DNA from 4 places in the Devosia sp. J2-20 genome. Region 1 is predicted to be linked to each of the others. Evidence: predicted binding sites of a transcription regulator. Region 1 holds the regulator's gene; each other region holds the start of a gene.
What was found. Region 1 encodes LexA, which represses DNA repair genes until DNA is damaged. Its sites were predicted from a motif close to TGTTCNNNNTGTGTTCNG; they were not measured.
Positions count from the first base shown of each region.

Region 2: the regulator LexA is predicted to act here: its motif matches at 1,480-1,497, upstream of AC0L37_RS06275 (putative DNA modification/repair radical SAM protein).
Region 3: the regulator LexA is predicted to act here: its motif matches at 5,515-5,532, upstream of AC0L37_RS01015 (helicase-related protein).
Region 4: the regulator LexA is predicted to act here: its motif matches at 1,646-1,663, upstream of uvrA (excinuclease ABC subunit UvrA).

Region 1 is NZ_CM147870.1:1,800,071-1,807,609, reverse strand. It holds gene AC0L37_RS08865 (NADH:ubiquinone oxidoreductase subunit NDUFA12) at 437-820, shown strand; gene AC0L37_RS08860 (DUF2155 domain-containing protein) at 858-1,262, shown strand; gene AC0L37_RS08855 (GyrI-like domain-containing protein) at 1,369-1,872, shown strand; gene AC0L37_RS08850 (YybH family protein) at 1,928-2,302, opposite strand; gene lexA (transcriptional repressor LexA) at 2,302-3,015, opposite strand; gene AC0L37_RS08840 (molybdopterin molybdotransferase MoeA) at 3,123-4,325, opposite strand; gene moaC (cyclic pyranopterin monophosphate synthase MoaC) at 4,322-4,798, opposite strand; gene trpC (indole-3-glycerol phosphate synthase TrpC) at 4,798-5,610, opposite strand; gene trpD (anthranilate phosphoribosyltransferase) at 5,607-6,629, opposite strand; gene AC0L37_RS08820 (anthranilate synthase component II) at 6,626-7,225, opposite strand; gene trpE (anthranilate synthase component I) at 7,326-7,539, opposite strand, start outside.
Region 2 is NZ_CM147870.1:1,283,993-1,291,531, reverse strand. It holds gene AC0L37_RS06285 (cytochrome c biogenesis CcdA family protein) at 82-816, opposite strand; gene AC0L37_RS06280 (DUF2200 domain-containing protein) at 991-1,356, shown strand; gene AC0L37_RS06275 (putative DNA modification/repair radical SAM protein) at 1,501-2,736, shown strand; gene AC0L37_RS06270 (UdgX family uracil-DNA binding protein) at 2,736-4,196, shown strand; gene rpe (ribulose-phosphate 3-epimerase) at 4,364-5,044, shown strand; gene purB (adenylosuccinate lyase) at 5,076-6,416, shown strand; gene AC0L37_RS06255 (RBBP9/YdeN family alpha/beta hydrolase) at 6,424-6,972, shown strand; gene AC0L37_RS06250 (peroxidase family protein) at 6,985-7,539, opposite strand, start outside.
Region 3 is NZ_CM147870.1:209,302-216,840, reverse strand. It holds gene AC0L37_RS01050 (lysophospholipid acyltransferase family protein) at 72-878, shown strand; gene AC0L37_RS01045 (hypothetical protein) at 1,008-1,349, shown strand; gene AC0L37_RS01040 (gamma-glutamylcyclotransferase) at 1,346-1,900, opposite strand; gene AC0L37_RS01035 (DUF2125 domain-containing protein) at 2,059-2,784, shown strand; gene AC0L37_RS01030 (DUF2125 domain-containing protein) at 2,771-3,031, shown strand; gene AC0L37_RS01025 (prephenate/arogenate dehydrogenase family protein) at 3,044-4,015, opposite strand; gene hisC (histidinol-phosphate transaminase) at 4,012-5,106, opposite strand; gene AC0L37_RS01015 (helicase-related protein) at 5,636-7,539, shown strand, end outside.
Region 4 is NZ_CM147870.1:1,994,473-2,002,011, forward strand. It holds gene AC0L37_RS09725 (sensor domain-containing diguanylate cyclase) at 1-176, shown strand, start outside; gene ssb (single-stranded DNA-binding protein) at 253-756, opposite strand; gene AC0L37_RS09735 (hypothetical protein) at 1,043-1,390, opposite strand; gene uvrA (excinuclease ABC subunit UvrA) at 1,850-4,744, shown strand; gene AC0L37_RS09745 (hypothetical protein) at 5,000-5,152, shown strand; gene AC0L37_RS09750 (DUF1127 domain-containing protein) at 5,351-5,500, shown strand; gene AC0L37_RS09755 (type 1 glutamine amidotransferase domain-containing protein) at 5,660-6,220, shown strand; gene AC0L37_RS09760 (glutathione S-transferase family protein) at 6,217-6,870, opposite strand; gene trmFO (methylenetetrahydrofolate--tRNA-(uracil(54)-C(5))-methyltransferase (FADH(2)-oxidizing) TrmFO) at 6,966-7,539, shown strand, end outside.

The sequences.
Region 1 (7,539 bases):
CCGCCCCCTTTTATGCAGGCTGGAGCATCACGTGAACGGCGCATATGTGAGCCGAACAAGCCCCGCTAAAGTGCCGAGATTCCACGGCTAAATTCTCCGCCAGGCGGGTGTTTACAATGGGCTAACCATGCCACCAACACCGTCGAATCAAACCGTCACAAAGCTGTCAAGCGCAGAAAAATTACGCGAAATCCACAATGCGCCCACTACCAGTGCTTGTGGTGATCTGCCTGTGACCCACTACCAGATGCTGTGTGCAGGGCAGGGTGGCACTCACTGCAAAGCTGGCCCCGATGCCCCTCCTATAGAAGGGTGAGCGAGGCACGAAAACAGCGCGCGAAAAACCCGCCAAACACTAGGCTGATCTGACCACGCATGTTACACCCGGCGCACTCGCAGCTATCGACGGCGGAATCGACAATTGGCTAAATCCGGTATCAAGCAGTTCCTGAGCGAAATCTTCTCCTGGTGGGGTGGTCAGACCTGGGGCACCCGTCTGTGGATCTGGCGCTTCGGCGACTATGTCGGCAGCGACGAATTCGGCAATCGCTATTTCCAGGATCGCAAGGCTGATCGGCGCTATGTGACCTATGCCGGCCCCGCTGACGCCTCGACCATTGGTCAGGGCTGGCACGGCTGGATGCACTATCGCACCGACATCGTGCCAACCAAGGCCAACTATGTCGCCAAGAGCTGGGAGCTGCCCCATCAGCAGAACCTGACCGGCACGGCAGCCGCCTATCGTCCCGATGGCAGCCTGCTCAACAAGGGCGAACGCCCCCGCGTGACCGGTGACTACGACGCCTGGTCGCCAGAATAAGGACGGCGCCTTGCGCCATCTCAAAACTCTTGCCCGCATGATGATGACCCTGGCGCCGCTCGCGGCGCTGGGCGTCTTTGGCGTTGCAGCGCCCGTATCGGCCCAGCCCATTGCCAATCCGGTGGCGACCTTTGCCGGGCTCGACAAGATCACCGGCCGCATCACCCGCTTCGACGTCTATATCGATGAAACCGTGCTGTTCGGCGCGCTCGAGATCACCCCGCGCGCCTGCTACAATCGCGCTGCCACCGAGACCCAGCGGACATCGGCCTTTCTCGAAGTCGATCAGCGCAGCCTGACCGGCACATCCAAGCGCATCTTTACCGGCTGGATGTTCGCCGACAGCCCAGCGCTCAACGCCGTCGATCACGCGGTCTATGATGTGTGGCTGATCGAGTGCCGCACCAGCACCGACGTACCGCCGCCAGACGCGCGCGATTGATTCTCTCAATGGTACTGGCCCGCTGACGCGCGCCATTCTAATGTCACCGGCATTGATGCAGGCGGCTGAACTGCGCGACTGCATGATATTGCGGGAGGAGCGCCTTATGCTGACTGTTCCACGTTTCCAGGACCTGCCGGTCCAGACCTACGCCTATATCAGCTTTACCGTATCGATGGCCGAAATGGCGCAGCCCGCAAATGAGGGCTTTCCGGCGCTATTTTCCTGGCTATCCGCCAATGGCATTACGCCGACCGGCGCGCCATTCTACAAATATAACCGCATCGATATGGCCAGAACGCTTGAAGTGGAAGCCGGGGTCCCGGTGGACCGCGCGGCAGCGGGTGACGACACCGTCAAATTCTCGCAACTACCGGCGGGGCATTACGTCTGGACCACCCATACCGGCCCCTATGACGATCTGTATGATGCCACAGCCATGCTGATCGGCTGGGCCAAGGAGCGGGGCATTGAATGGGATAGCGCAACCCAGTCCGACGGTCATCACTTTGCCTGTCGTCTGGAAATCTACGAGACCGACCCGGAGCAGGAACCCGATCCTGACAAGTGGGTCACCACATTGCGCATCAAGACCACCGGTCCGGCCTGAACGCCAATACCGGCATTGATCGCCCGTGACTCCCGAAGTCACGCACCGCTCGCCGCTAGGCCAAGGCGCTCAGATGCTCGTGAACGATGACCCAGCCCTGCACGCGCCGCTCGACAATGCAGGTGCCGCGACCGGCACCAGATTGAACATCTCCGTTCACAACCGCCGTGTAGCAGAACCGATAGCGACAGGCCGCGATATCCTGCCCTTTTACGATCCAGATCAGGTCTTCCAGCCAGTAGCGTTCGTCAACCAGCCGTGCCCAAGTGGCTTCAAAGGCATCGCGTATCGCTGCAATGCCAAGATGAGAGCCATCATTGAACCAGAAACTGGCATCCTGGGCGATCAAGGGCGCGACGACCGCGAAGCGATGCGTGTTGATCGCCTCGCCATAGGCCGCGATCAACGCTTCGGGCGTCGCCGCCCCCATCAATATTTACGCAGCAACCCGACAAGCCGGCCCTGAACCTTGACCCGGTCAGGCGGGAAAATGCGGGTTTCATAAGCCGGGTTGGCGGCTTCAAGTGCCACCGTATTGCCCTTGCGGCGCAAGCGCTTGAGCGTCGCTTCCTCATCGTCCACCAGCGCCACGATGATCTCGCCGGTGCTGGCCGCATCCTGCTTCTTGATCAATACCGTGTCGCCATCAAAAATGCCGGCATCGATCATCGAGTCACCGCGCACTTCCAGTGCGTAATGCTCGCCGCTGCCCAGCATTTCAGGCGGCACCATAATGGTGTGGGAATGGCTCTGAATGGCCTCGATCGGCGTACCCGCTGCAATTCGGCCCATCACCGGGATGGAAATTGAGCGCACGCCATCATCATCGGCGGCGACACGCGATGGCGGGCTCGCCACCTTGCCAAGATTGCCTTCGATCACCGATGGCTCAAAGCGCGCCTTACGGCCGCCAAGCGACGGGTTCATCGAATCCGGCAGCTTAACGACTTCCAGCGCCCGGGCCCGATTGGGCAGGCGGCGGATGAAACCGCGCTCTTCCAGCGCAGTGATCAGCCGGTGAATGCCCGACTTGGACGCCAGATCGAGGGCATCCTTCATCTCGTCGAACGATGGCGGAATGCCGCTTTCCTTCATCCGTTCATGGATGAACATCAACAGCTCGTGTTGTTTGCGCGTCAGCATAGGCCCCTCGGGGTGAGAATCGGAACATAGACAGAACGACTATATGTGTTCCAGTTATGTTCTGCAATATCCCCGACGATTTTCCTGCAAATGGGGCGGCCCGAAACCTAGAAGGCGTCGACCACAATGGTTTCGACCAGCGTGCCCGCCGCCTGTCCAGGGGCCTGTTCGGGCTGCACAATCAACAGGTCAGCCAGCGCCATGGATGAAGTATGCCCACTATCGGTCTGGGAAATTGGCAGCGCCATTGGACCATTGGGGGTCTGCTGCAACTGTGCCCGCATGAAATGCCGTCGCGCCGTATTGGCTGGGGTCGCGGCAGCCAGTGGCAGGTGCCAGGGCGTCTGCGGCGTCAGGCCCAGCCAGTGTCGCAGCGCCGGTTTGATGAAAACAATCGCCGTGACCATCGCCGAAACCGGATTGCCCGGCAGGCCAAATACCAGCGTCTTGCCGATCGTGCCGAACATCAGGGGCTTCCCCGGGCGCATATTGATGCGCCAGAAATCCAGCGTCACGCCCAGTTCAACGAGAATTTCCTGCACGATATCGTGGTCGCCAACGCTGGCGCCCCCGGTCGTGATCAGCACGTCCGGTGCATCGGCCAGAATGGCGCTGAGCTTGTCGCGCAGGGCTTCCCGGTCATCGCGGGCAATGCCGTGATCGGTCATGGTATGGGCATAGGGGGCCAGCATGGGCGCCAGCCCGAAGCTGTTGGAAGCAATGATCTGGTCAGGCCCCAGCGCCGCGCCGGGCAGGGCGAGTTCATCACCCGTCGCCAGCAGCGCAATACGCGGCCGTCGCGCCACGGTCAGCGTCGGGGTATTGGCTGCCGCGGCCACGGCAATCTGCATCGGGGTCAGTCGGACGCCAGCCTCGATCAGCGTCTGGCCTGTGGTGAAGTCATTGCCCAGGGCCCGGATATTGCGCCCCGGCAAGGGCTCGATGCTGAACGAAACCTGATCGCCGTCGAGCTGGGCCTGTTCCTGCATGATGACGGCATCGGCCCCTTCGGGCACCGGCGCACCGGTAAAAATCCTGACCGCTTCGTGCGGGCCCAGACGTCCGGCATAACTGGCCCCGGCCTGCGAGGTCCCCACGACCTTGAGGCTGTGACCTTCCATGATGTCAGCGGCACCGACGGCATAGCCATCCATGGCGCTGGCATTGAAGGGCGGCTGGTCATGGCGGGCCTTGACCGGTTCGAGCAAGACCCGACCCGCCGCCGCATCCAGCGACACGGTTTCGCCGACCGGCGTCGGCACGCGCTTGAGAATGGCCGCAATGGCCTCTTCGACGGGGAGCAGGCTCATGCGCGCACGAAATCCCCGGACTTGCCGCCCGATTTTTCCATCAGGCAGATATCGGTCACCACCATGGCGCGATCAATCGCCTTGGCCATGTCATACAATGTCAGCGCCGCCGTGGAGGCAGCCACCAATGCTTCCATCTCGACCCCGGTCTGGCCGGTGGTTTCAGCCGTCGCCACAATCAGGATGGCATCTTCGCCATGTTCGGCAATCTCCACGCTGACCTTGGTCAGCGGGATGGGGTGGCACAACGGGATCAGCTCGGCGGTCTTTTTGGCCGCCATGATACCGGCAATCCGCGCTACCGCCAGCGCATCACCCTTTTTGAGGCTGCCGCCCATAATGGTGGCAATCGTCTGCGGCTGCCCGACAATACGGGCCTGTGCCACGGCGCGCCGCCTTGTTGCGGGCTTGTCGGCGATATCGACAATATGGGCTTCGCCCCGGGCATTGAGATGGGTGAGCCCGTCGGCCATCAGGGCGTAGCCTGCGCGGCGCCATGCAATAGCGCTCTGGTTGCCGCGGTCACATCGTCCTGGCGCATCAGGCTCTCGCCAACCAGAAAGCTGCCGATACCGGCTTCATGGTCGAGCTTGAGCAGGTGTTCGTGATTGACGATACCGCTTTCGCTGACCAGTAGCGTCCCCTTGGGCACGCCAACGGCCAGATTGACCGAGGTTTCCAGCGTCGTCTCGAAGGTGCGCAGATTGCGATTGTTGATGCCGATGAACTCGGCGCCCAGCGCCACCGCCCGATCAAGCTCAAGCTGGTCATGCACTTCCACCAGCGCATCCATCTTCCACTCTTCGGCGGCATCGAGCAGGTAGCGAGCTACATCATCGCCCACGGCGGCCAGAATGATCAGAATGCAGTCCGCCCCCCAGGCGCGCGCCTCGGCCACCTGATAGGTCTCGAACAGAAAATCCTTGCGCAGCACGGGCAGTTTGACCGCCGCGCGGGCTTCCTTGAGAAAGCGCGGCGAGCCCTGAAAGCTGGGCCGGTCGGTCAGCACCGACAGGCACGCGGCGCCGGCTGCTTCATAAGCCAGGGCGATTTCGGTCGGGTTGAAGTTCTCCCGGATCAGGCCCTTTGACGGACTGGCCTTCTTCACTTCGGCGATCAGCGCATATTCATCCTTGGCCCGCTTGGCCTTGATCGCCTTGATAAAGCCGCGCGTCGGCGCCTGATCATGTGCCTGGGCCACCACTTCGGCCCAGGGCCGCATGGATTTGGCAGCGGCGATTTCCTCGCGCTTATAGGCTTCGATCTGTTTGAGAATATCGGTCATGCATCGCGTCCATTCGATACCGCCACCAGGCGGGTCAGTGTGTCCTTGGCCTTGCCGCTGTCAATCAGCTCGGCCGCCGCCGCTGCACCTTCGCGCAGATCGGCCACCTTGTCGGCCACAATCAGCGCCGCGCCGGCATTGAGCAGCACGATATCGCGATAGGCGCCGCTCTGCCCGTCAAACAGGGCGTGGATGGCCTGGGCATTGTATTCGGGATCGCCACCCAGCAGATCCTTGGGATCGTGCTGTTTCAGGCCGGCCTGTTCCGGGCTCACTTCAAAGCTGCGCAGATCGCCATTGGCAATCTGGGCGACAAAGCTGGGGCCCGTCACCGTAATCTCGTCCAGCCCGTCGCTGCCATGCACCACCCAGGCCTTGATGGCGCGGTTGGCCAATAGCGCCGCGGCGACGGGCTCGACCCATTCGCGCGCGTAAACGCCCAGCATGTAACGGCGCACACCGGCCGGGTTGGACTGCGGACCGAGCAGGTTGAACATGGTGCGCACGCCCATTTCGGCGCGCGATGGCCCCACATGGCGCATTGCCGGATGGTGACTGGGCGCGAACATGAAGCCGATGCCGGCCTGGTTGATGCAGCGCGAAATGCCAGAGGGCTCGAGGTCAAGTTTGACGCCCAGCGCTTCGAGCGCCTGCGACGAACCCGATTTGGACGACAGCGCGCGATTACCATGCTTGGCCACTGGCACACCGGCTGCAGCCACCACGATGGCAGCGGCGGTCGAAATGTTCAGCGTGCCCATGCCGTCGCCGCCCGTGCCGACAATGTCGATGGCATCGGCGGGCGCCTCGACGGGCACCATCTGCTCGCGCAGGATCGACACCGCCGCGGCGATTTCGCCAACGGTCTCGCCCTTGATCCGCATGCCCATCAAAAAGGCGCCGATCTGGCTTGGTGTGGCCTCGCCAGCCATGATCACGCGCATCACATCGCGCATCTCTTCGCCCGTCAGGTTTTTGCGCTCGGCAATCTGGCTCAGTGCGGTCTTGATATCCATCACGCGGCCCTCTTCTGGTTGAAGTCGCGGGCGATGTTCAGGAAGTTCTGCAGCAAGGCATGACCATTTTCCGAGGCAATGCTCTCGGGATGGAACTGCACGCCATGAACGGGCAACGTCTTGTGTTGCATGCCCATGATCAGACCATCCTCGGTGGTCGCGGTGACCTCGAGCACATCGGGCAGGGTTTCCGGCCGCACCGTCAGCGAGTGATAGCGCGTAGCCTCAAACCCCGCATTGAGCCCGCGGAACAGGCCCTTGCCGGTATGATTGATTTTTGAGGTCTTGCCATGCACCAGATGCGGCGCGCGGATCACCTGTCCACCCATGGCCTGGCCAATAGCCTGATGCCCCAGACAGACACCCAGCATCGGAATTTCGGCCTGGAAGCGCTCAATCACGGCCAGACAGATGCCGGCTTCATTGGGCGTGCAGGGGCCTGGCGACAGCACAATGGCGTCGGGCGCCCGCGCGGCGATGTCTTCAAGGGTAATCTTGTCGTTACGGACCACCGAAACATCGGCGCCCAGCTCGCCCAGAAAATGGACGAGATTGTAGGTAAAGCTGTCGTAATTATCGATGACGAGAGTGCGGGTCATGGTCTGGTTCCTGGCAGGTTTTTGTCAACTTCCGGCGGCCCCATCGGGCGCCACGGTCAGAAGCCGCCCCGCCATCGCTGCCTGTCAAATACCTGCCGCATCATTGTCCGATCCTTGCCTCGCCAGCATAGCGTAGCGCTTCCTCTGCCGCGCTGAAAAGGGCCCGCGCCTTGTTTTCGCATTCCATCTGCTCAAGCGCTGGCTGGCTATCGGCAACAATACCGGCGCCGGACTGCACATGCAGCTTGCCATCTTTCAGGATCGCCGTGCGCAGCACGATACACGTGTCCATGGTGCCATCGGCACCAAAATAG
Region 2 (7,539 bases), 520 kb from region 1:
TGCCGTGGACCGGTAAACCAGTACTGAACTTGACCAGAACAATTCACGCTTCTGTGACCACGGTTAAGCAGGTCTTACGGCCTAGCCAAAATTGGCCAACACCGGGAATGTTTCGAGGAACCAGTAGGATAGCCGAGTGAAATTGCCCGTCAGGAACAGCACCCCTGTCAGCACCAGCAGACCGCCCATCACCCGTTCAACAGTATGCAGATGTCGTTTGAAACCCTGGAAGAAAGCGAGGAACGGCCCCACCGCTATGCCCGCCAGAAAGAATGGCACACCCAGTCCCAGCGAATAAATGCCCAGCAGTCCCGCGCCCTCCCAAGCAGTTGACTTGCTCGCAGCAACGCTCAGCACCGCCGCCAGAACGGGCCCGATGCAGGGCGTCCAGCCAATGGCAAAGGCAAGACCAAGCAGAAACCCGCCCAGCGGCCCGCTCGCCACGCCAGGGCCTTGATGGCGCATCTGCCGATCAAGCAGTCCAATGCGATAAACACCTAGGAAATGCAGCCCCATTGCAATGATCAGCACACCCGCAATCGGTGTCAGGATGGGGAGTAACTGACGAAATGCCTGACCAAACGCCGTCGCTGTGGCACCCAGCGCGACAAACACCACGGTGAAACCCAGAATGAAGAACAGCGATGTGAATGCCACGCGGCGCTGCAATGCCCCAGCACTGGTGCCTTCATCGCGCAACTGATCAAAGCTCGCGCCGCTCATATAGGTCAGATAGGGCGGCACCAGCGGCAGCACGCACGGCGACAGAAAGCTCAGCACGCCCGCGCCAAACACCAGAGGCAAAGAAAATTCCAACGCTCACGCTCCCCGATTGCGCCGCAGTTCTACCGCGCCGGCCCGACAAAGCAATGCGCACCATTGTCGCCTCGCCGCGATGTGATGATCCCGCGAGCCTGCTAACGCCACCTTGCGGGCTCGCTGAACTCGGCTACTCTGAGGTTAAAGAATTCTGGAGCGCTGAGAAAAGTCATGAGCAGCCACCGCTTCTATGCCGTCAGCGTCGCCAGCGTCTATCCGCTCTACCGCGCCAAGGCGGAAAAGAAGGGACGCAGCAAGGCGGAAGTCGATCAGATCATCTGCTGGCTGACCGGCCACAGCCAGACATCGCTCGACGACGAGTTGGCGCGCGCAACCAGCTTTGAGGATTTTTTCGCCCAAGCGCCGCGGATGAACCCCGCCCGCACCCTGATTACCGGCGTGGTCTGCGGGGTACGCGTCGAAGAAGTCGCCGAGCCCACCATGCGCGAGATCCGCTATCTCGACAAACTGATAGACGAGCTGGCCAAGGGGAAGGCAATAGACAAAATTCTGCGCCAAAAGGCATCTTACCCCTGAAATCGACCTACGAGACGACTGCAAGGCGGGCGCACGTGACGCTCGCCAAAAAGTGTTTGCGCTGCAGATCCGTCACATGTCTTTTTTTAACGCGCTGTCGCAATGGATCAGCTATCCCTGCATGTGAACATAAAGGGAACATCTATGGCTGCGCTCACCATGCGCCGAAGGTTGGCAATACTCTCTGACGCCGCGAAATATGACGCATCCTGTGCATCAAGCGGTACCGAGAAGCGCAGTAGCGCGGGCACGGGCGGCATTGGCTCAACTGAAGGCAGCGGTATTTGCCATTCCTATGCACCAGATGGTCGCTGCATCAGCCTGCTCAAGATATTGCTGACCAATTTTTGTGTTTATGACTGCATCTATTGCGTGAACCGTTCCTCGTCCAACGTCCCGCGTGCACGCTTCACTGTACAAGAAGTTGTCCGACTGACGTTGGACTTTTACAAGCGAAACTACATCGAAGGCCTGTTCCTCTCCTCGGGCATAATCCGCTCGCCGGATTATACAATGGAAGAACTGGTACGCGTGACGCGGAGCCTGCGGCAGGATCACCACTTCGCCGGCTACATCCACCTCAAGGTCATCCCCAACGCTACGCCCGAATTACTGGCGGAGGCAGGACTATGGGCGGATCGGCTCTCGACCAACATCGAAATGCCAACCGATCTGGGGCTCGAAGCTTTGGCACCTGAGAAACGGCCCGCCGAAATCCGTACGGCTATGGCACGTGTGCGTGGCAAGTTGGAAGAGGCTGCGCCCGACAGCAAGGCCAAGGCGAAACCACGCAAATTCGCCCCGGCCGGACAATCAACACAGATGATCGTAGGCGCCGACGCCGCCGATGACGGGGCGATCCTGCATCGCGCTGCAGGTCTCTATTCCGGCTACAAATTGCGTCGCGTCTACTATTCGGCATTTTCACCAATCCCCGACGCCAGCTCTCGCTTGCCGCTCAAGGCGCCGCCCTTGATGCGAGAGCATCGCCTGTATCAGGCGGACTGGTTGATCCGCTTTTATGGGTTTGATGTCCCGGAGATCATTTCTGGCGGCCACGATGGCCTGCTCGATCTTGATATCGATCCCAAGCTTGCCTGGGCTCTACGCAACCGCGCCCTGTTTCCCGTTGACGTGAACCGCGCCGACCGCGAGATGCTATTGCGCGTACCCGGACTGGGTACGCGCAGCGTCGATCGTATACTTGTGACCCGCCGTCACCACCGCCTGCGGCTGGACGACGTGGCGCGCATCGCAGGTTCAATCGATAAGGTGCGCCCGTTTATCGAGGCGGCTGATTGGTCCCCCGGCCACTTGACCGATGACAGCAAACTGCGCGCGCGACTGGTGCCACCGCCACAGCAATTGAGCCTGTTCTGATGCAGTTGGTTCACCTGCATGCGCTCAACGACTTCGACGAGTGGCGTTTGGCGGCGCGGCGCCTACTGCGCGCCGGACTAGAGCCAGATGAAGTGGTATGGCGCGATCCTGATGCCGAACCGGAACTGTTCGAGACAGCGGATCCGCTTCCCGATGGCAATCGGCCAGTCAATGCAGTCCCGCCGGCTTTCCTCGCGTTGGCGCAGACTGTTGTCAGCCACTCAGACCCGCAGCGCTTTGCCCTGCTCTACAGCGTTCTATGGCGGCTGCAGCGCGATCGTCATGTTCTCGATCTGGCCACCGATGTCGATGTGGCACGGCTGAACAAAATGGCGAGCGCAGTGCGCCGCGACAGTCACAAGATGAAGGCCTTTGTTCGCTTCAAAACCGTTGCGGACGATAGCGGCATTGCGCGGTTCGCGGCTTGGTTCGAACCCGACCATTTCAGCCTTGAGATAACGGCCCCCTTCTTCGCTCGCCGATTTGACGGCATGAACTGGGCGATCGTCACGCCTTATCGGTCTGCCGCCTGGGACGGTAATCAGCTGACTTTCGGCGAGGGTGGCAGCAAAGCGGACGTGCCTAGCGAGGACGCCGTCGAGGATGACTGGAAGACCTATTTCAGTTCGATCTTCAACCCCGCCCGGCTCAAGGTTGCCATGATGAAATCGGAGATGCCCGTCAAATACTGGCGCAATCTGCCCGAAGCCGAACTCATTGCCCCACTGATACGGGGCGCCAGAGAGTCGGTGCAGCAGATGATCGAACGAAACGCCAGCCAGCCACCGTCTCGCCATCTCCAGAAACTGGAAAGGTTACCTGAGCCAGGCGCCCCGTTTGCGCCGCTCACCACCCTCGCCGACGCCCTGGCCGCGGTGCAGAACTGCCAGCGCTGCCCGCTCCACGAGCACGCGACACAAGCCGTGTTTGGCCATGGCCCCGAACGGGGCCAGTTGATGTTTGTAGGCGAACAGCCAGGCGACCACGAGGATCTGGCCGGCCAACCGTTTGTGGGACCAGCGGGCAAGGTGCTCGGCGCTGCGCTCATCAAGGTCGGTATTGACCGTGACCGCGTCTACCTCACCAATGCCGTCAAACACTTCAAGTTTATCCCACGCGGCAAGCGGCGTATCCATCAGCGTCCCGACGGCGGGGAAGTTCAGGCGTGCAAGTTTTGGCTCGATCTGGAGATCGCACAAGTCAGACCCAGAATCATCGTCGCCCTGGGCGCAACGGCCGCACAGAGTTTGCTTGGCAAGCCGGTGACGATCTCGGCATTGCGCGGCGCGCCTATCCCCATGACAGACGGAACCATCCTTTTTGTGACCAACCACCCATCCTATCTGCTGCGCATTCCCGACCAGGCGGCTCGCGAGACCGAGCGCCTCAAGTTCGAAACCGATCTCGACATGGTTCGCAGCGCCGCCGAACATTTGTCCCCTGCGCTCGACACTGCCTAGTTCGGCTGGATCGGTATCGATCCAAGCCGCTGCCTGCACAGCGGAGGGTGCCCTCTTCCTTCTTCAAATTCCGCGATGGTACCGCTCAGGGCGACACCGCGCCCTTGCCCTCGCCCCCCGCCCGCTATATTCCAGCCCCATCCCTGCTCGGCTGAGGTATAATCTCCATGACCACGCGCCCGATCCGTATCGCCCCCTCAATCCTGTCAGCTGATTTCAGCCGCCTGGGTGAGGAAGTGGCGGCCATTGATGCGGCGGGAGCTGACTACATCCATGTCGATGTGATGGATGGTCACTTTGTCCCCAATATCAGCTTTGGCCCACTGGTCATGGCCTCGGTGCGCAAGGTGACGACCAAGCCTTTTGACGTACACCTGATGATCGCGCCGGTGGACCTCTATATCCCGGCCTTCGCCAAAGCTGGCGCCGACATCATCACCGTCCATGCCGAAGCCGGCCCGCATCTGCATCGCACGCTCCAGGCCATCAAGGCCGAGGGCAAGAAGGCCGGTGTGGCGATCAACCCGGCAACGCCTGTTTCAGCGCTTGATCATGTTCTCGAAGACATCGATCTGCTGCTGGTGATGTCGGTCAATCCTGGCTTTGGTGGGCAGAGCTTTATTCCCGAGACGCTCAACAAGCTGCGCCAGGCCCGCGCCTTGATCGGTGCGCGCCCCATTGATCTTGAAGTCGATGGCGGCATCACCGCCGACAATGCCCGCGCCGTAGCCGAAGCAGGCGCCAACGTCTTTGTCGCAGGCTCCTCGGTCTATGGCGGCAATGATGCTGCCACCTACGCTCCCCGCATTTCCGCCATTCGCGCGGCGGCCTCTACCCGCCTCGCCTGATCTTATTCTTCGAACCTGAAAGCCAAAAGCCATGATCCCGCGCTATTCCCGCCCCGAAATGGTGTCCATCTGGTCCGCTGAGACCCGCTTCGCCATCTGGTTCGAGATCGAAGCGCACGCCACTTCCAAGCTGGCAGAACTGGGTGTGGTGCCCAAGGAGTCGGCGGAAAACATCTGGAAGGTGATGAACGCCCGCAAGGCCGAGCACGGCGATTACGGCTTTGATGTCGCCCGCATCGACGAGATCGAGCGCACCACAAAGCACGACGTCATCGCCTTTCTGACCCATCTTAGCGAACTGGTCGGCCCAGACGCTCGCTTTGTGCACCAGGGCATGACCTCTTCGGACATTCTGGACACCACGCTGTCTGTGCAGATGGCCCGCGCTGCCGATCTGCTGATCGCTGATATCGATGCACTGCTCGCCGCGCTTAAGCGTCGTGCCTATGAGCACAAGGACACCATCACCATTGGCCGCAGCCACGGCATCCATGCTGAGCCAACTACGTTTGGCGTCAAGCTGGCCGAAGCCTACGCCGAATTCTCGCGCAACCGCGCCCGTCTGGTCGCTGCCCGCGCCGAAATCGCCACCTGCGCCATTTCCGGTGCCATTGGCAGCTTTGCCAATATCGACCCGCAGGTCGAAGAATATGTTGCCGAAAAGCTGGGCCTGAGCATTGAGCCGGTCTCCACGCAAGTGATCCCGCGCGACCGCCACGCCATGTTTTTCGCCACGCTGGGCGTTGTCGCCAGCTCGGTCGAGCGCGTTGCCGTTGAAATCCGCCACCTCCAGCGCACCGAAGTGCTCGAAGCCGAGGAGTTTTTCTCCCCCGGCCAAAAGGGTTCTTCGGCCATGCCGCACAAACGCAACCCGGTACTGACCGAAAACCTGACCGGTCTCGCCCGCCTGGTGCGCGGCATGGTCACGCCCGCGCTGGAAAACGTCGCTCTCTGGCATGAGCGTGACATTTCGCACTCTTCGGTTGAGCGCATGATTGGTCCCGATGCCACGGTGACGCTGAACTTTGCCTTGGGTCGCCTCACAGGTGTTATCGACAAACTGGTGGTCTATCCCGAAAACATGCGCAAGAACCTCGACCTGCTTGGCGGCCTGCACAATTCCCAGCGCATGCTGCTGGCCCTGACACAGGCCGGCTACTCACGCGAAGACAGCTATGCCGCCGTCCAGCGCAATGCCATGAAGGTTTGGGAAATGCGCGGCGATCGCGCTGGTCAGTTTGCCCAGAACCTCAAGGAAGACCCGCAAGTGACTCTGAGTGATGCGCAAATCGATGCCATGTTCGATGACGCCTATCACCTCAAGCACGTCGACACGATCTTCGCCCGCGTGTTCGGCACCGGCAAGGACTGATCAGTCCATGAAGCTCGCGGATTGCGATATCCTCATCCTGCCCGGTTTGGGCAATGTGGCAGACGGCCACTGGCAGTTGCGCTGGGCCGAACGCATGGGCACTGCCGCCATCGTGGAACAGGCCGACTGGGATGAGCCGGACCTGGATGACTGGGTCGCTACCATTGATCAGGCATGCCGCCTGACGGCGCGACCTGTCGTGCTGGTGGCACACTCTCTGGCGGTTATTGCTGTGGCTCAGGCTGGCACCCGCCTGCCCGACAACGTGCGTGGGGCGTTTCTGGTGGCGCCACCCGATATTGACCTTAGTTCTGCCGCACCCGAGGCCATGCATGCCTTTCGCCCCATCCAGCGCGACCCGCTGCCCTTTCCCTCAATGTTGGTGACATCCAACAACGACCCCCTCTGCACAGTCGATCGCGCCGTTGAATTTGCCACCTGCTGGGGCTCCGATTTTCATCAGGCAGGCGACGCAGGACACATCAATCTGGACTCCGGTCATGGTCCCTGGCCTGAGGGTTTGCTGATGTTTACCCGTCTGATGCAGCGGCTGTGACGGCAGGGTCAGTCACTGCTGAGCGAAATCGTCGGCCTGAACCGGCAACCCAGCCAGGCGAATGATCGCAGCGAATGTCCAGTCGGGTTGTCCCACCGGTCGCGGCTCAACGTGCGCATCCGCATTCAATGCGGATCTATTGGCCGCGCTCAGCTTTTTCTGCAGCGATTTCAGCAGGGTGTCCTTGGCGGGTGTCCACCCGGGCTCGATATTGAAATACGATAGCGGATCACCCTTGAGCAGCCCGGCAAATGTCGCCGCGACGATTATCGAACCCACTTTTCCCAGGCAATTCCCACCATCGAGTTCGGCCTCGCGCAGCACATAGTACCACAGAGCGTCCGGTTCGGTGTCCGACAGGGAAATCGGCGCCACATTGAGCGCCTTAGCAACTGCTGTGCCCGCCGGCAGTTCCATACGCACGCCGCGCACCAGATTGCGGGCCGCCAGTACGTTGAGGATCTTGGCACTGTCGCCTGGTCGCTCGGGGTCCTCCGGCAGATGGGTCAGGGCCTGAGCCAGCCGCGGGTCAAATTTCCGCGTCATTTGGGGAAATGGATTGCTGGA
Region 3 (7,539 bases), 1.6 Mb from region 1:
AAACGCCTCGCCAAAATCACTTCTGCCCGTTATGACGCTGACAGCGGCAGGACGCCGAAGGAGATTTTCGAGTGGTCATTCAGGCAATTCGTACCGCAGTGTTCTATGCGCTGTTCATCGGTCAAACCGCGATCGTCGCCATCATTCTGGGCACCATTGCGCTGATCACCGGCCGCACCAAGGCCAGCTGGGCCATCGCGGTCTATTGGTGCGCTTCCAGCCTGCAATTGTTGCGCTGGCTCACCGGCGTCAAAACCAAGGTCAGCGGGCAGCACAACATCCCCGAGGGCGGCTGCATCATCGCGGCCAAGCACCAGAGCGACTGGGACGTCTTTGCTCTGTTCCCCTATACCGGTCGCCCGGCCTATATCGTCAAGAAGGAGCTGATGCGCATTCCCTTCTTCGGCTGGGCTGCCCGCTCGCTCGACTGTATCGAGGTTGACCGCCGCAAGGGCGCCGAGGCCATCCCCTCCATGATGCGCCAGGCCCACGCCGCCATTGAACGCGGCTGCCGCATCGTCATTTTCCCCGAGGGTACCCGCCGCGCTGCCCTGGCGCCCGCCGACTACCGCCAGGGAATCGTCAGGCTCTATATGGAACTCAATGTGCCCGTGGTGCCCGTAGCGCTCAATTCTGGCCTGTTCTGGGGCCGCAACAGCCCCGTTATCTGGCCCGGCACTGCCGAAGCTGAGTTCCTGCCCGCCATTGAAGCGGGCCTGGCCCCCGACGTGTTTATGGATCGACTCAAAAAAGCCATCGAATCACAGTCCAACGAACTGGCCCTCAAGGCTGAAGCGCAAGGTCTGTCGCGCCCGATCGGGCCCGATCTTCGGAGCAAGTTCGATGCCCTCAAGAAAGCCGCGACACCCGACGTCTAAGCACTATATATTGACGGCAGGAGCGAACAGAACCATAGATATAGATACAAGCCTGCACCGGGCTTGACATAGATTGCATTTTGTTCTATTTTTGTTCTAATGCAATGCTCGCTATCAGGATGGCGTGATATGGCCGGGAACTACAGCAAAGTCGTCAGTCACAATTTTGGCCGCCACAGCCATTGGCAGGGTCGTTCGGGCCGCGCCTATGATCTGGCCAGCGAGAATATCGACCATTTCTGCATGGGTGATGCCGAACTCTATATCATCGCCAAGGGGGCGCATGTGCTGTGGGTGGGCTCGACCAGCGAACTGGTCAACGATCCACTCAGCCGCTCCCGGTTCCGTCTGGCCCTTGATTGCGCAGATCGCGTGTTCCGCCTGCTGACCCCCGGCGCCGATGCCGAACGACTTTCCACAATCTGGGATCTCGAGGGCGCTGAACCGCTCCCTGAAGCGCAGGCGGCCTAAGCCGCCGCGGCTTCTTCCTCGCGCAGCATTGTTGCAAGCGCCTGCAATTGCCGGTCGGTTATGCCCAGTGACTGCAAATGCGTCGCCGTATTGAGCACATAGTCGATATTGCGCCCTGACAGGCCAACCCCTGCCCGCACCATCGCCAATTGCTGCTCCAGGCTGAGCTTGCCGGCAAACTGTTCGTGGCGCTCGTCGACCACGAAGGTCAGCGCCCGGATCGCCCGCCCGTCGGCCAGATGCACCGGCCGCGTCACATCACGATAGACCGCCGTGACCTGTTCACGCTCTTCAAGATAGGCCTGCACATCGGCCCAGTCATGCCGAGCCACCTCAAAGGCCATGCCGCGGCATGAACCACCGCGCGCCAGACCAAACACCAGGCCCGGACGCTCCACCGTACCGCGATGATGATGCGAAACGATCGACAGGCTGCGATGCGCGCCGCGCAGCAGCCCCTGTTGCGCGCCAATATGAGGAAAGCCGGGATTCCAGATCAGGGAGCCGTAGCCAAAGACCCAGTTTGTGTTCTCGTCGCTGTGTTCTGTCATTGCCATATCCTGACCAGAAACTTAGGCAAACCTGCCGCCCAAGACAATTGCCATCCAGCGATAGCGGCCCTGCATTTCAGGGGCGACCCGGTTTGCACCACCCCGGCGCCACATGATGCGATAGCGCTTTGCCATCCCCACCGCTAAGAGTGCCAGCCATGAAGAAACGAATCATCATTCTGGGCAGTGTCGTGCTCGCCGTCGTCGTGGCCTGGAGCCTTGCCTGGCTCGTTCTGGCCGGTCTGGTCAAACAGCAGATCGCCGCCCAGGCGCAGGCTGACGGCATCACCAGCCCGCAGATCACCTGCCAGACACTGGATGTGGGTGGCTTTCCCTTCCGCTTCGACGCCGACTGTACCCAGGCCAGCATCGTCAGCGGCGACATGGTGTTCGACCTGCCCGGTCTGCGCGCATCCGTCCGCGTCTATGCCCCCACCCACATGCTGGCCTCAGCCCTTGGCCCGCTGCAGGTGAGCGACACCTTTACCGGCACGCGCAATAGCGTGTCCTGGTCGACACTCGAAGCCAGTGTGCGCCTGTCCGACTGGCGCATTGCCCGCGCATCGGTTTCGGGCAGGGATGTGGTGTGGTCCGATACGCTGTTTGGCCAAAACCAGATCGCGGCAACCCCATTGGTCGAGTTGCACCTGTTTGACATTCCCGAGCAGCACGATGCACAGCGCCAGACCGCTGCGCTGGCCGGTTACATGCTGGCCAATGATCTGGCCTATCCCGCCCTGACCCTGAGCGACACCAATGCCGAAGTGCAGCTCGAACTGTCCGGGCTGCCTCGACGATGTGCGCAATTGGGGCGATCCCAATCTGCTGCCCAGCCTGCAGGCTGCCGATGGCCAGCTCAAGATCATCGCCGTGCGCGGCACTGACGCCGGCTCGACGCTGGATGCGGCGGGCGCGCTGGCATTCGACGCGCAGGGCCAGATCGATGGTCAGATCACCATTGCCTCGACCGGGGTGGCCGAACGTATCGGTCCGCTGCTTGAAGAACCGTGGCGCACGCTGGTACTGGGCGCCCCGGCCCCTGACGGCTCCTATGCCAACCAGATCAACTTCCGGTCCGGCGGCATCTATTCGGGCCTGATACCCATCGCCGCCCTGCCCCCGCTCTACTAGGCCTCCACCTGCCTAGGCGTCGTCGCCGCCACCATGTTCGCGCACAATCGGTAGGGGCGAGGCTGGCGGCGCTTCATGCGGCCGGCCAAAGTCTGGCGCAGCCGTCTCCTGCCCCGCCGAAATGATCGAGCGGCGGATAGCGCGGGTGCGGGTGAACATGGCTTCGAGCGCCGGGCCATCGCCCGTCCGAACGGCGCGCTGCAACACACTCAAGTCCTCGGTGAACCGCCCCAGCATTTCAAGCACGGCATCGCGATTGGTCAAAAACACGTCGCGCCACATCACCGGGTCGGACGCGGCAATACGGGTGAAATCGCGGAAGCCCGAAGCCGAGAATTTGATCACTTCTGACTGCGTCGCCGCTTCGAGATCGGCCACCGTGCCTACTATATTGTAAGCCACCAGATGCGGAATATGACTGGTAATTGCCAGCACCATGTCGTGGTGAGCCGCGTCCATGGCTTCAACTTGGCTGCCCATGGCGCGCCAGAATGCTGCCAGCTTTTCGGTCTGTGCCGGATTGACATCCTCGGTCGGGGTCAGCACGCACCAGCGCCCGGTGAACAACTCGGCAAACCCGGCTGCGGGTCCCGAATGCTCGGTGCCCGCCAGCGGATGGCCTGGAATAAGGCTGACACCTTCGGGGATGTGCGGCGCCAGCGCCTTGATCACATGGCCCTTTACCGAACCGACATCAGAAACGATGGCACCCGGCTCTAGCGCAGGCGCAATCGTCTTGATCACGCTCTCATAAGCCCCCACCGGCGTGCACAGGATGACCAGATCGGCGCCGCGCACGGCTTCGGCGGCATCAAGCGTATAGATATCGCCCAGCCCCAATTCGCGTGCCTCATCCAGCGTATCCTGCTTGCGGGTGGCAATGGAGATCACCTCGACCAGCCCCTGCCGCCGCGCGGCCAGAGCAATCGAAGAACCGATCAGACCAATGCCGATCAGGGCCAGCTTGCGAAAATGAACGCTCATGAAATCTCGACCAATGCCTTGAGAATGCCGACAACGCCACGCATCGCCTGCTCTGAACCAATGGAAATGCGCAGCCCCGCCTCAATGCCATAGGACGGCCCGATCTCGCGCACAATCAGCCCACGCTCGGCCAATGTGTCGAAAGCCAGCCGGGCATGTTCGGCGTCGGGGAACAGCACCATCACGAAATTGCCCTGGCTGGGCACCACATGCATGTGGTTTGAATCCAGCTCCTGGGCGATCCAGTCACGCCACTGCGCATTGTGCGCCTGCAGACGCGCGGTGAATTCAGTGTCGCGCGTTGCTGCCGCCGCGGCCAACTGCCCTGGCAGATTGACATTGAACGGCCCGCGCACACGGTTGAGCACATCGACCAGTTCGGGCGAACCGACAAGCCAGCCGATACGGGCCGCTGCCAGTCCCATCTTCGAGAAGGTCCGAACCATGACCACATTATTGGCCTCGGCCACCAGCTTCTGGCCGACGTCGTAATCCTCGGCAGTCACATATTCCGCATAGGCATTGTCGATCACCAGCAGGATATCGGGGCGCAGGCCGGCATGCAGCCGCCGCACTTCTGCATCGCTGAGATAGGTCCCTGTGGGATTGTTCGGATTGGCCAGCCAGACGATTTTCGTCTTGGCCGTGACCGCTGCCAGCAAGGCGTCGACATCGGCGGTATAATCGATTTCATCGACCAGAACGATGCGCGCACCGGCGGCCCGCGTAATGATCGGATAGACCGAAAACCCATAGCGGTTCATCACCGCCTCATCGCCTTCGCCCAGATAGCACTGGGCAACCAGATGCAGCAGATCGTCCGAGCCATTGCCGCACACAATGCGGTCCGCATCCACGCCGTGGACTTCCGAGAGGGCCGTGCGCAGGATCTTGGAGGAGCCTTCGGGATAGATCTCCAGCTGCGCTGCTGCCGACTGGAACGCCTCAATTGCCTTGGGGCTGGCGCCAAGCGGGGACTCATTGGCCGACAGCTTGACGGCATTGCTGCCCGCTGCGCCTGACTTGCCGGGAAGATAGGCCGCGATATCAAGAATACCGGGCTGCGGGACGGGGCGAATATCGTCTGACATGATGCCATTTCTGGGCTGAAAAACCGCGCGGACCATAGTCAAACTGCACCAAGATGGCAAAGCGCTTCTCGTCGCGTCCGCTCCCCTGCAGCACCACCGGGCGCCTGTCCCGGAACAGGACGTCAATCAGCTTTATGATGAAGATGGTCGCACCCAGCCCAGCAATGGCGGGCGTACAGGCAAAAACGCCGCAGAAAAATCCGGCGCAGTGCCGTTAAGCTTCTGGTCACAAACACCGCTAAGAGCCCGATCTTTACCAGCTGTAAGGGAAGTTGAAGACAATCGGGGCCGTCTTTGTGTCATTTCAGCCCAACTCGACGGCTCTTGTGTGCGCTGGCGCTGCACACCCACCACCCCTAGCCGTGAACGAAGCCGGATTATCCGATTCGCGCCGATTCGGTTCCGTTTCGTTCGCCCCTTGTTCCAAGACTTAAGACCTGCCACACAAAGGTCCTGTATGCTGTCCTTTCTTGGGACATTTGCGTGAACCACTCGCAAGTGTCGCAACGACCCCTTACATTGATGCGAAATGACCTCCGCGCCCGCCCAATCCGTCAAGGCGATCCTTGGCCCCACCAATACCGGCAAGACCTATTTTGCCATTGAACGCATGTTGGCCCATCCCACCGGGATGATTGGCCTGCCTTTGCGCTTGCTGGCGCGTGAGGTCTATCAGCGCGTTGTTGAACGCGTGGGAGAGCAGTCGGTGGCGCTGATTACCGGGGAGGAACGTATCGTTCCCGCCAAGCCGCGCTATTGGGTTTGCACGGTCGAGGCCATGCCCACCGATATCCGTGTGGATTGTCTGGCGATTGACGAAATCCAGACCGCAACCGATTTTGACCGCGGTCACGTCTTTACGGACCGCATTCTGCATGCGCGCGGCATGCACGAAACCTTGCTGCTGGGCGCCGCCACCATGGCGCCAGTGATCCGCAGCCTGTTGCCCCATGCCCAGATCATTGACCGCCCCCGCTTCAGCCACTTGACCTATTCGGGCTCCAAGAAGATTTCGCGCCAGCCGGCACGCTCGGCCATTGTCGCCTTTTCGGCGCGACAGGTTTACGCCATTGCCGAACTGATCCGTCGCGAGCGCGGCGGCGCAGCAGTCGTGATGGGCGCCCTGAGCCCGCGCACCCGCAATGCTCAGGTTGAACTCTACCAAAATGGCGATGTTGATTTTCTCGTCGCCACCGACGCCATCGGGATGGGACTCAATCTCGATATCCACCACGTGGCCTTTGCCGATGACAGCAAGTTTGACGGCCATACCAGCCGCCCACTGACCCCCGCCGAGCTCGGCCAGATCGCCGGCCGCGCCGGTCGTCACGCCCGCAATGGCAGCTTTGGCGTGACCGGCGGGACCCAGGGATTCGACGAAGAAATGGTCGTGGCGCTCGAAACCCACGATTTTGCGCCCGTCAAAGTGCTGCAATGGCGCAACAATCGGCTGGATTATTCGTCGATCCCCGCCTTGCTCAACAGTCTCGAAGCGACGTCGGACACCCGCACATTGGCCCGTGTGCCCATCGCCAAGGATCAACGCGCGCTCGAATTTGTCTCACGCAATGAAGCCGGCAAACTGGCGCGTGGGCTGGACGGCGCGCGTTTGCTCTGGGAATGTTGCCAAATCCCTGATTATCAGGGCATTTCACCGGCCAATCACGGTGAAATCGTTACCCGTATTTACTCTGACTTAGTCAAGCATGGTAAGGTCAACGCAGATTGGATTGCCGAGCAGGTCCGCTTTTGCGACAATGCAAGCGGCGACATCGACACTTTGAGCAACCGGATCAAGCAGATCCGAACATGGACCTTCGTCGCGAACCGCAAAAACTGGCTTGCAGACCCTTCACATTGGCGCGAAAAGACCCGAGACATTGAAGACCGACTGAGTGATGCGCTGCACGAGCGGCTTACTCAACGCTTCGTCGATCGGCGCACCAGCGTGCTGCTTCGTCACCTGAAAGACAAACGTATGGCATCTCCCGAGATCAATGAGCGCGGCGAAGTACGGCTGGAAGGCCACCTCATCGGCACGCTCGAAGGCTTCCGTTTCACCCTGGCGCGCAATGATGGCGACGCCGACACCAAGGGTCTGCGCGCCGCCGCCGATCAAGTGGTGGCGCCCGAAATACACCACCGGGCCGAACGCCTGGCTGGCGCGCCCAATGAAGAATTTGTGCTGGCCACCGACGGTCGCCTGCGCTGGAAGGGCGACATTGTCGCCGAACTGATCGAGGGCGAGACCCTTTATCGGCCGCGCATTCTGATCCTGGCTGACGAAACCCTGACCGGTCCGGATCTGGAACGTGTGCAGGATCGTCTCGGCCTGTGGCTGCGCCACCACGTCAACACCATCCTCGAACCCGTCATGGCGCTTGAGGCTCCAGCTGATCTCGATGGCACGGCACGTGGCATCGCGTTCCAGCT
Region 4 (7,539 bases), 190 kb from region 1:
TGCAGGCCGTGGGTCAGCCCTATAAGCATAATGGTCACGCCATCGCGCTGAGCGCATCGGTCGGGGTGGCATGCCACCGTCGCGGCACGGCCGACGATCTGTTCCATGATGCAGATACCGCGCTCTATGCCGCCAAGGCTGCCGGACGCAATACAAGCCGCACCCACAAGCACTGACCGCATCTATCAGGCCACAAAAAAGGGGCTGCTTGCGCAACCCCTTTGAGCATTCCGGTATCGACGCGTTCGCGCCTTAGAACGGGATATCGTCGTCCATGCCGCCGGGCTCGAAAGCCGGAGCATTGGCCTGGGGCCGACGCGCACCGCCGCCGCCGCCACCATTATTGTTGTCGCGGGCGCCGCGGAAACCGCCGCCATCGCCGCCACCTGCATTATCGCCATCGCCACGACCGTCAAGCAGGGTCATGGTCGAGTTGAAGCCCTGCAGCACGATCTCGGTGGAGTATTTGTCCTGACCGGACTGATCCTGCCATTTGCGGGTCTGCAACTGGCCTTCGATATAGACCTTGGAGCCCTTGCGCAGATAGCTTTCGGCGACGCGCGCCAGACCTTCCGAAAAGATCACCACGCGGTGCCATTCGGTCTTCTCACGGCGCTCGCCAGTGTTCTTGTCTTTCCAGTTCTCCGAGGTGGCGATGGACAGATTGACCACCTTGCCGCCGCTGGGGAGATTGCGGACCTCTGGATCCGCGCCGAGATTGCCGACCAGGATCACCTTGTTGACACTGCCTGCCATCGCTCATTCCTTTTTCAATTCAGCCCCGGACTGCCTGGTTGCGGGGCGCTTACTTACGGTTGTGCAGACCCTACCCACCCAGCGCGTGGGCTTATTGATCAGGGGCTGCAGAGATAGGTGGTTATAGCGCTTCACTTGACCGGGCGCGCGCGGGAACAGCGTGTTTTAAACACATAAGAAAGGCGCTGCACCGGTCGTGCTCAGCATATGTTCACATTATGTTCCGGGCGCCAAATTTGTCAAGCGCCCCGAGGTTGTGTGCCTCGAGGCGCTGGACTGGGCAGGATCAGGCGTCGGCGAGCGCCAGTGCGCAGGCATTGGCCAGATCGCGATTGGGGTCTTCTGCGCCAAGCGGTGTCGCCCAGCCCGACTTCTCGATGATGCCGCGGCGCGAATAGGTCGAGGCTTCCTTGAGGTCGGCCAGAACGGTGACGCGATTGGCTGCCGAGGTCGACTGCTGCACGCAATAAGGGGTCAGCGCTGTCGCGACGTCGGAGGCCGACTGGGTCGATGCCATCTCTTGGGCGCTACCGCCAGTGACCCAACCGCCCCAGTTAAAGCCGACAATGGCAAGGGCAATGGCGCCGGCTGCCGCGCCGTAAAGCGCAGGTTTCGTCCATACGGGGATGTGCATAAAAGTCCGATCTGTCTCGGGAGAGGCCCGCAGTATTGCAGGCCCGAACGTCAGCCTAACACGTGCTGGCGCCCCTAGGGGAACCGATTGCCCTCGCTCGCGCTGACTGCTGCTGACACATCCTGTCAGCAGCATTGCACCAAACCAATGCGATCCAATCGGGCACCTGGCGCGTTGCAGTTTGGAACGGTGCGCGCATTGGCGTGTTCCATAACTGGGCGGATGCAAAACGGTCGAACTTGACCGAATCTGTTGCGTTCCGTTTATGTTCCGATTGCGATATGCGACGTGGCAAGGGTGAGCGGACACGCTAAGGTGAATGTGGTGCCGGGCCGCCATGCGTGAGGCCGGCTTGCGGCAAGGGCCTGCCGCGCCTATTTTCCTGTTCTTCCCGCCCTGCCGAATGACCGTTTGACCGCTGTGCAGCCACTCTGGCGCACCGAGCCATGGACTACAATGATGACGCCAAAGCCCAGCCTGAACCGAGAGATCATCGTACGCGGTGCCCGCGAACACAATCTCAAGGGTATCGACGTGAAGCTGCCACGCGACAGCCTGATCGTCATGACGGGCCTGTCGGGGTCAGGTAAATCGTCGCTGGCGTTCGACACCATCTATGCCGAAGGGCAGCGCCGGTACGTGGAATCACTGTCCGCCTACGCCCGGCAGTTCCTCGAAATGATGCAGAAGCCCGATGTTGAGCATATTGAGGGGCTGAGCCCCGCAATCTCCATCGAGCAAAAGACCACCAGCCGCAACCCGCGTTCCACCGTGGGCACGGTTACCGAAATCTATGATTATCTGCGCCTGCTGTTCGCGCGCGTCGGCGTGCCCTACTCGCCCGCCACCGGCCTGCCCATTGAAAGCCAGACCGTTACCCAGATGGTCGACAAGACCCTTGAACTGGCCGAAGGCACAAGGCTCTACCTGCTGGCGCCCATCGCCCGCGGTCGCAAGGGTGAATACAAGAAGGAACTCGCCGACCTGATGCGCAAGGGCTTCCAGCGCGTCAAGATTGATGGCGAATACCACGAGATTGAAGACGCCCCGGCGCTCGACAAAAAGCTCAAGCACGACATAGAAGTGGTCATCGACCGTCTGGTCATCGGGCCCGATATCGCGGGACGACTGGCCGAAAGCTTTGAAACCGCGCTCAAGCTGGCCGATGGCATTGCACTGATCGAGTTTGCCGACGAGAAGAACGAGGATGGCACGCCGCGCCAGCAGACTTTTTCGGAAAAGTTCGCCTGCCCTGTTTCCGGCTTCACCATTGCCGAGATCGAGCCACGCCTGTTCTCGTTCAACAACCCGTTTGGCGCCTGCCCGGTCTGTGATGGCCTGGGCACCGAGCAGAAGATCGACTCCGATCAGATCGTGCCCGATCCGACGCTGTCGCTGCGCGATGGCGCCATTCTGCCTTGGTCCAAGACCAGCGCACCCTATTACAAGCAGACACTGAGCGCCGTCGCCAAGCACTTTGGCGCATCGATCGGCACCGCGTGGAACGAGCTGCCCTTCGATGTGCAGCACGCCGTGCTCTACGGCACGGGCAAGACCAAGATTGATTTCGTCTATGAGGACGGTTTGCGCCAGTACAAGACCAGCAAGGTTTTTGAAGGCGTGATCGGCAATCTCGAGCGTCGTTATCGGGAAACCGAGAGCGCCGGCATGCGCGAAGAGATCGAGAAGTACATGTCCGCCAAGCCCTGCGTGGCCTGTGGCGGCTATCGCCTGAAGCCGGAATCGCTGGCAGTCAAGATTGACGGGCTGCATGTCGGTCAGGTCACTGAGAAGTCGATCCGCAGCGCGGCGGAGTGGTTCGAGGCCCTGCCCGAGCGCTTTACCGACAATCAGAAGCTGATCGGCGAGCGCATTCTCAAAGAGATTCGTGAGCGCCTGAACTTCCTGATCGATGTGGGACTGGACTATCTGACCATGGCCCGCAATTCGGGAACGCTGTCGGGCGGCGAGAGCCAGCGCATCCGTCTGGCCAGTCAGATCGGCTCGGGCCTGACCGGTGTGCTCTATGTGCTTGATGAGCCCTCGATCGGTCTGCATCAGCGCGACAATGCCCGACTGCTTGAAACCCTGCAGCGGCTGCGTGATATCGGCAATACGGTCATCGTGGTCGAACATGACGAAGATGCCATCATGACGGCGGACTATGTCGTCGACATCGGCCCCGGCGCGGGTGTGCATGGCGGCCATATCGTGGCTGAAGGCACGCCGCAGGACATCCTCAATCACCCCGATTCGCTGACCGGCAAATATCTGTCGGGCCGCATGGGCATTGCCATGCCAGCCGAGCGCCGCACCGGCAAGCCGGGCAAGGCGCTCAGCATCAAGGGCGCGACGGGCAATAACCTTAAAAACGTTTCGGTGGATGTGCCGCTGGGCATGTTCGTGGCCATTACCGGTGTGTCGGGCGGCGGCAAGTCCACCCTGATGATCGACACCATGTATCAGGCCATTGCGCGCCGGCTGAATGGCGCCCGCGTGGTGCCAGCCCCGCACGAATCCCTGACGGGCCTCGAATTCCTCGACAAGGTCATCGATATCGACCAGTCGCCGATTGGCCGCACGCCGCGCTCCAATCCAGCAACCTATACCGGCGCCTTCACGCCGCTGCGCGAGTGGTTTGCCGGTCTGCCCGAAGCCAAGACACGTGGCTATGGTCCGGGCCGGTTCAGCTTCAACGTCAAGGGCGGGCGCTGCGAGAAATGCCAGGGCGATGGCGTGCTCAAGATCGAGATGCACTTCCTGCCCGACGTCTACGTCACCTGCGACGTGTGCAAGGGCAAGCGCTACAACCGCGAAACGCTTGAAGTGCAGTTCAAGGGCAAGTCGATCTCCGACATCCTGGACATGACGATCGACGAAGGCGTCGATTTCTTCTCGGCGGTGCCGACGATTCGCGACAAGTTTGCCACGCTGCAGCGGGTGGGGCTGGGATACGTCAAGATCGGCCAGCCAGCCACCACGCTTTCGGGTGGTGAGGCGCAGCGCGTCAAGCTGTCCAAGGAATTGTCCAAGCGCGCCACCGGTCGCACACTCTATATGCTCGATGAGCCGACCACGGGTCTGCATTTCCACGATGTGGCCAAGCTGCTCGAGGTGCTGCACGAGTTGGTTGAGGGCGGCAATACCGTTGTGGTGATCGAGCACAATCTTGAAGTCATCAAGACCGCCGACTGGGTCATCGATCTGGGACCAGAGGGCGGCGATGGTGGTGGCGAGATTGTGGCAGTAGGTACGCCCGAGGATGTGGCGGCCAATGCGCGTTCCCATACCGGCCACTTCCTCAAGGAGGTGATCGGCCGTCGGCCGCATTTCGCGACCGAGGCTGCCGAGTAGGCCAAAAACGCAGGTAAGTGCATGTCAGTGCTAGCAGTCTGTTAGCCGATAGGTTTCTCTGGTGGCTGGACGCGGTGTGTCCTCCACCGAGCCGAGCCGCCGCATGGCCTGACGCCAAAGTGGCACCAGCACGACAAATTTGTGAAATTGATATGCGCTCTCTGCATGATGCAGTTGACGTTTACGACATGGCGCTTCCGTCCAAATCACCCCATCTTGGACCTGTCTACAAGACAGCCAAAAGGGAATACGCCGATGTTTGTGAGAGCCGTCTGGCGCGTCAAGCGCCTGGTCGACATCAAGCAGACGTTGCGGGAAATGGACGTTCCCTCAACGCGTGATGCCGATCTACTGGGGATCTCAGGTCCCGACTTTTCGAAAATGACCCGGTCGCTGTTTGATCGCTAGGCTTTTTCGAGCCACCGAATTTGCGATGGCCGCCAAGACGCCATCCGGCGGCCATCCGTGTTTTGCACGGGTTAGAGTTTTGGTAACCACAATTTGCCCAGCCCCGCACAGAACGCATAGCTCATTTGACCATTATCCCACTGCTCATTCTGGTGGCACTGCCCTAAATATAAGCTCGTAAACCAAGGAGACTTCCAAATGAACATTCGCAATACCTTCAAGAAATGGGCCGCTTACCAGCAGACCGTTCGTGAACTCGCCGCTCTCGACAACCGCCAGCTCAACGATCTGGGCATCTCGCGCACCGATATCAATCGCGTTGCACGTGATCATGTCAGCTCGCTCTAAGTCGTCGATTTCAAACCTCCAAGTCGACCCAAACCGAACACCCGCTTCTCCTTGAGATGCGGGTGTTTTGTTGTCCGCGATAGCGTGATCACAAGCCTGAAAGGGCTGGAACTCCTGCAATCCTGACCCGTTGAGCCCGACAACGAACAGGAGTGACCAATGCAGAACCTTTCCGGGAAAAACATCGCCATCCTTGCCACCAACGGCTTTGAACAATCCGAGCTGGAAGTGCCGCTGAATACGCTGCGCGATGCAGGTGCCACTGTGCATGTGATTTCGCCAGAGACCGGCGAGATCAAGGGCTGGGACAAGACCGACTGGGGCGATAGCGTGCCAGTGGACAAGGCGCTCTCGAATGCTTCGGCCGACGATTACGACGCCATCGTGCTGCCTGGCGGACAGATCAACCCCGACCTGTTGCGCGTCGAACCCAAGGCAATAGAACTGATCAAAGCTTTCTGGGAACAGAAGAAAGTCGTTGCCGCCGTGTGCCACGCCCCTTGGCTGCTGATCGAAGCCGGTGTGGTGTCGGGCCGCAAGGTGACCTCATATCCATCGATCAAAACCGACGTGATCAATGCAGGTGGTCTGTGGGAAGACAGCGAGGTTGTTGTCGACAAGGGGCTGATCACCAGCCGCAAGCCTGACGACCTGCCTGCCTTCTGTGACAAGATTGGCGAAGAGATCCTCGAAGGCAAACACGAGAGCCGCGCCGCCTAATAGGCGCGCCGACCAATCAATTCCTCATAACTGACCATTACGGCCTGGCGAAAGCCGGGCCGTTGCTGCAGGCGCGCGTACCAGTGTTCAATGCCGGGCATGGAGGGGCGATCGATGTCCATTGTGAACCAGCGAAACAGCGCAACGCCGGCCACGATGTCGGCATAGCTCAGCCTGTTGCCGGCCACAAATGCATTGGCGGCGAGATGGTTGTCCAGTTGCAGCATGGCGGCGACCGTCTCGGCATAGGCCGCCATAATCGAAGACACGTCGTGATCGGTCTGCGGGGTGCGTACGACAAGCCAGAACAGCTTGATCCAGGCGGGCTGGAAGGTCGTGGCAGTCCAGTCGGTCCATTGATCCACAATGGCCCGTCGGGCGGGATCTGGTGGCCAGGTCCCGTCATCGCCATAAGCCGCGGCCAGATAACGCACGATGGCATGGCTTTCCCATATCGCCAGCTCGCCATCCTGAAGCGTGGGCACCAGACCATTGGGGTTGAGCGCGCGATAGGCGGGATCGTCGAGACCGCCATGCTCGCCACCAAGTTCGACATGCACATAGAGCAGTTGCAGTTCTTCGAGCGCCCAGATCACTTTCTGGACATTGCACGAGCTTCTGCGCCCCCAAAGTACCAGCTTTCTGGCCATCAACAGCGTCCCCCTGCATGGGACCATAACACTGCACCCGGGGCAGACCACAGGTCTGTGTTGCGCAGTTCAACGGCGCTTGCTATCTGGCGCTCATGTCCACATCAGAACCTATTCATATCATCGGCGGCGGTCTTGCCGGCTCGGAAGCAGCATGGCAGGCAGCGGAGGCTGGCGCACAGGTCATTCTGCATGAAATGCGACCCGTACGCGGCACTGACGCGCACCAGACCGACAGCCTGGCCGAGTTGGTCTGTTCCAACAGCTTCCGCTCTGACGACCATGAGCACAACGCCGTCGGCTTGCTGCACGAAGAGATGCGGCGCTGCAATTCGGTAATCATGGCGTGTGCCGACAAGCACCAGATCCCTGCTGGCGGCGCATTGGGCGTTGATCGGCACGGTTTTTCTGCCGCGGTCACCGAGGCTATCGAAAACCACCCCAACATCACCATGGCGCGTGAGGAAGTGGCCGGCATGCCGCCCGAAGACTGGCGCAATGTGATCATTGCGACCGGCCCTCTTACCTCACCGGCGATGGCGGATGCGATTCTGGCCAAGACGGGTGAAGATGCGCTGGCCTTCTTCGACGCCATCGCACCGATTGTGCATTTCGACAGTATCAATATGGACATAGTCTGGGCGCAGTCGCGCTACGACAAGGCCGGTC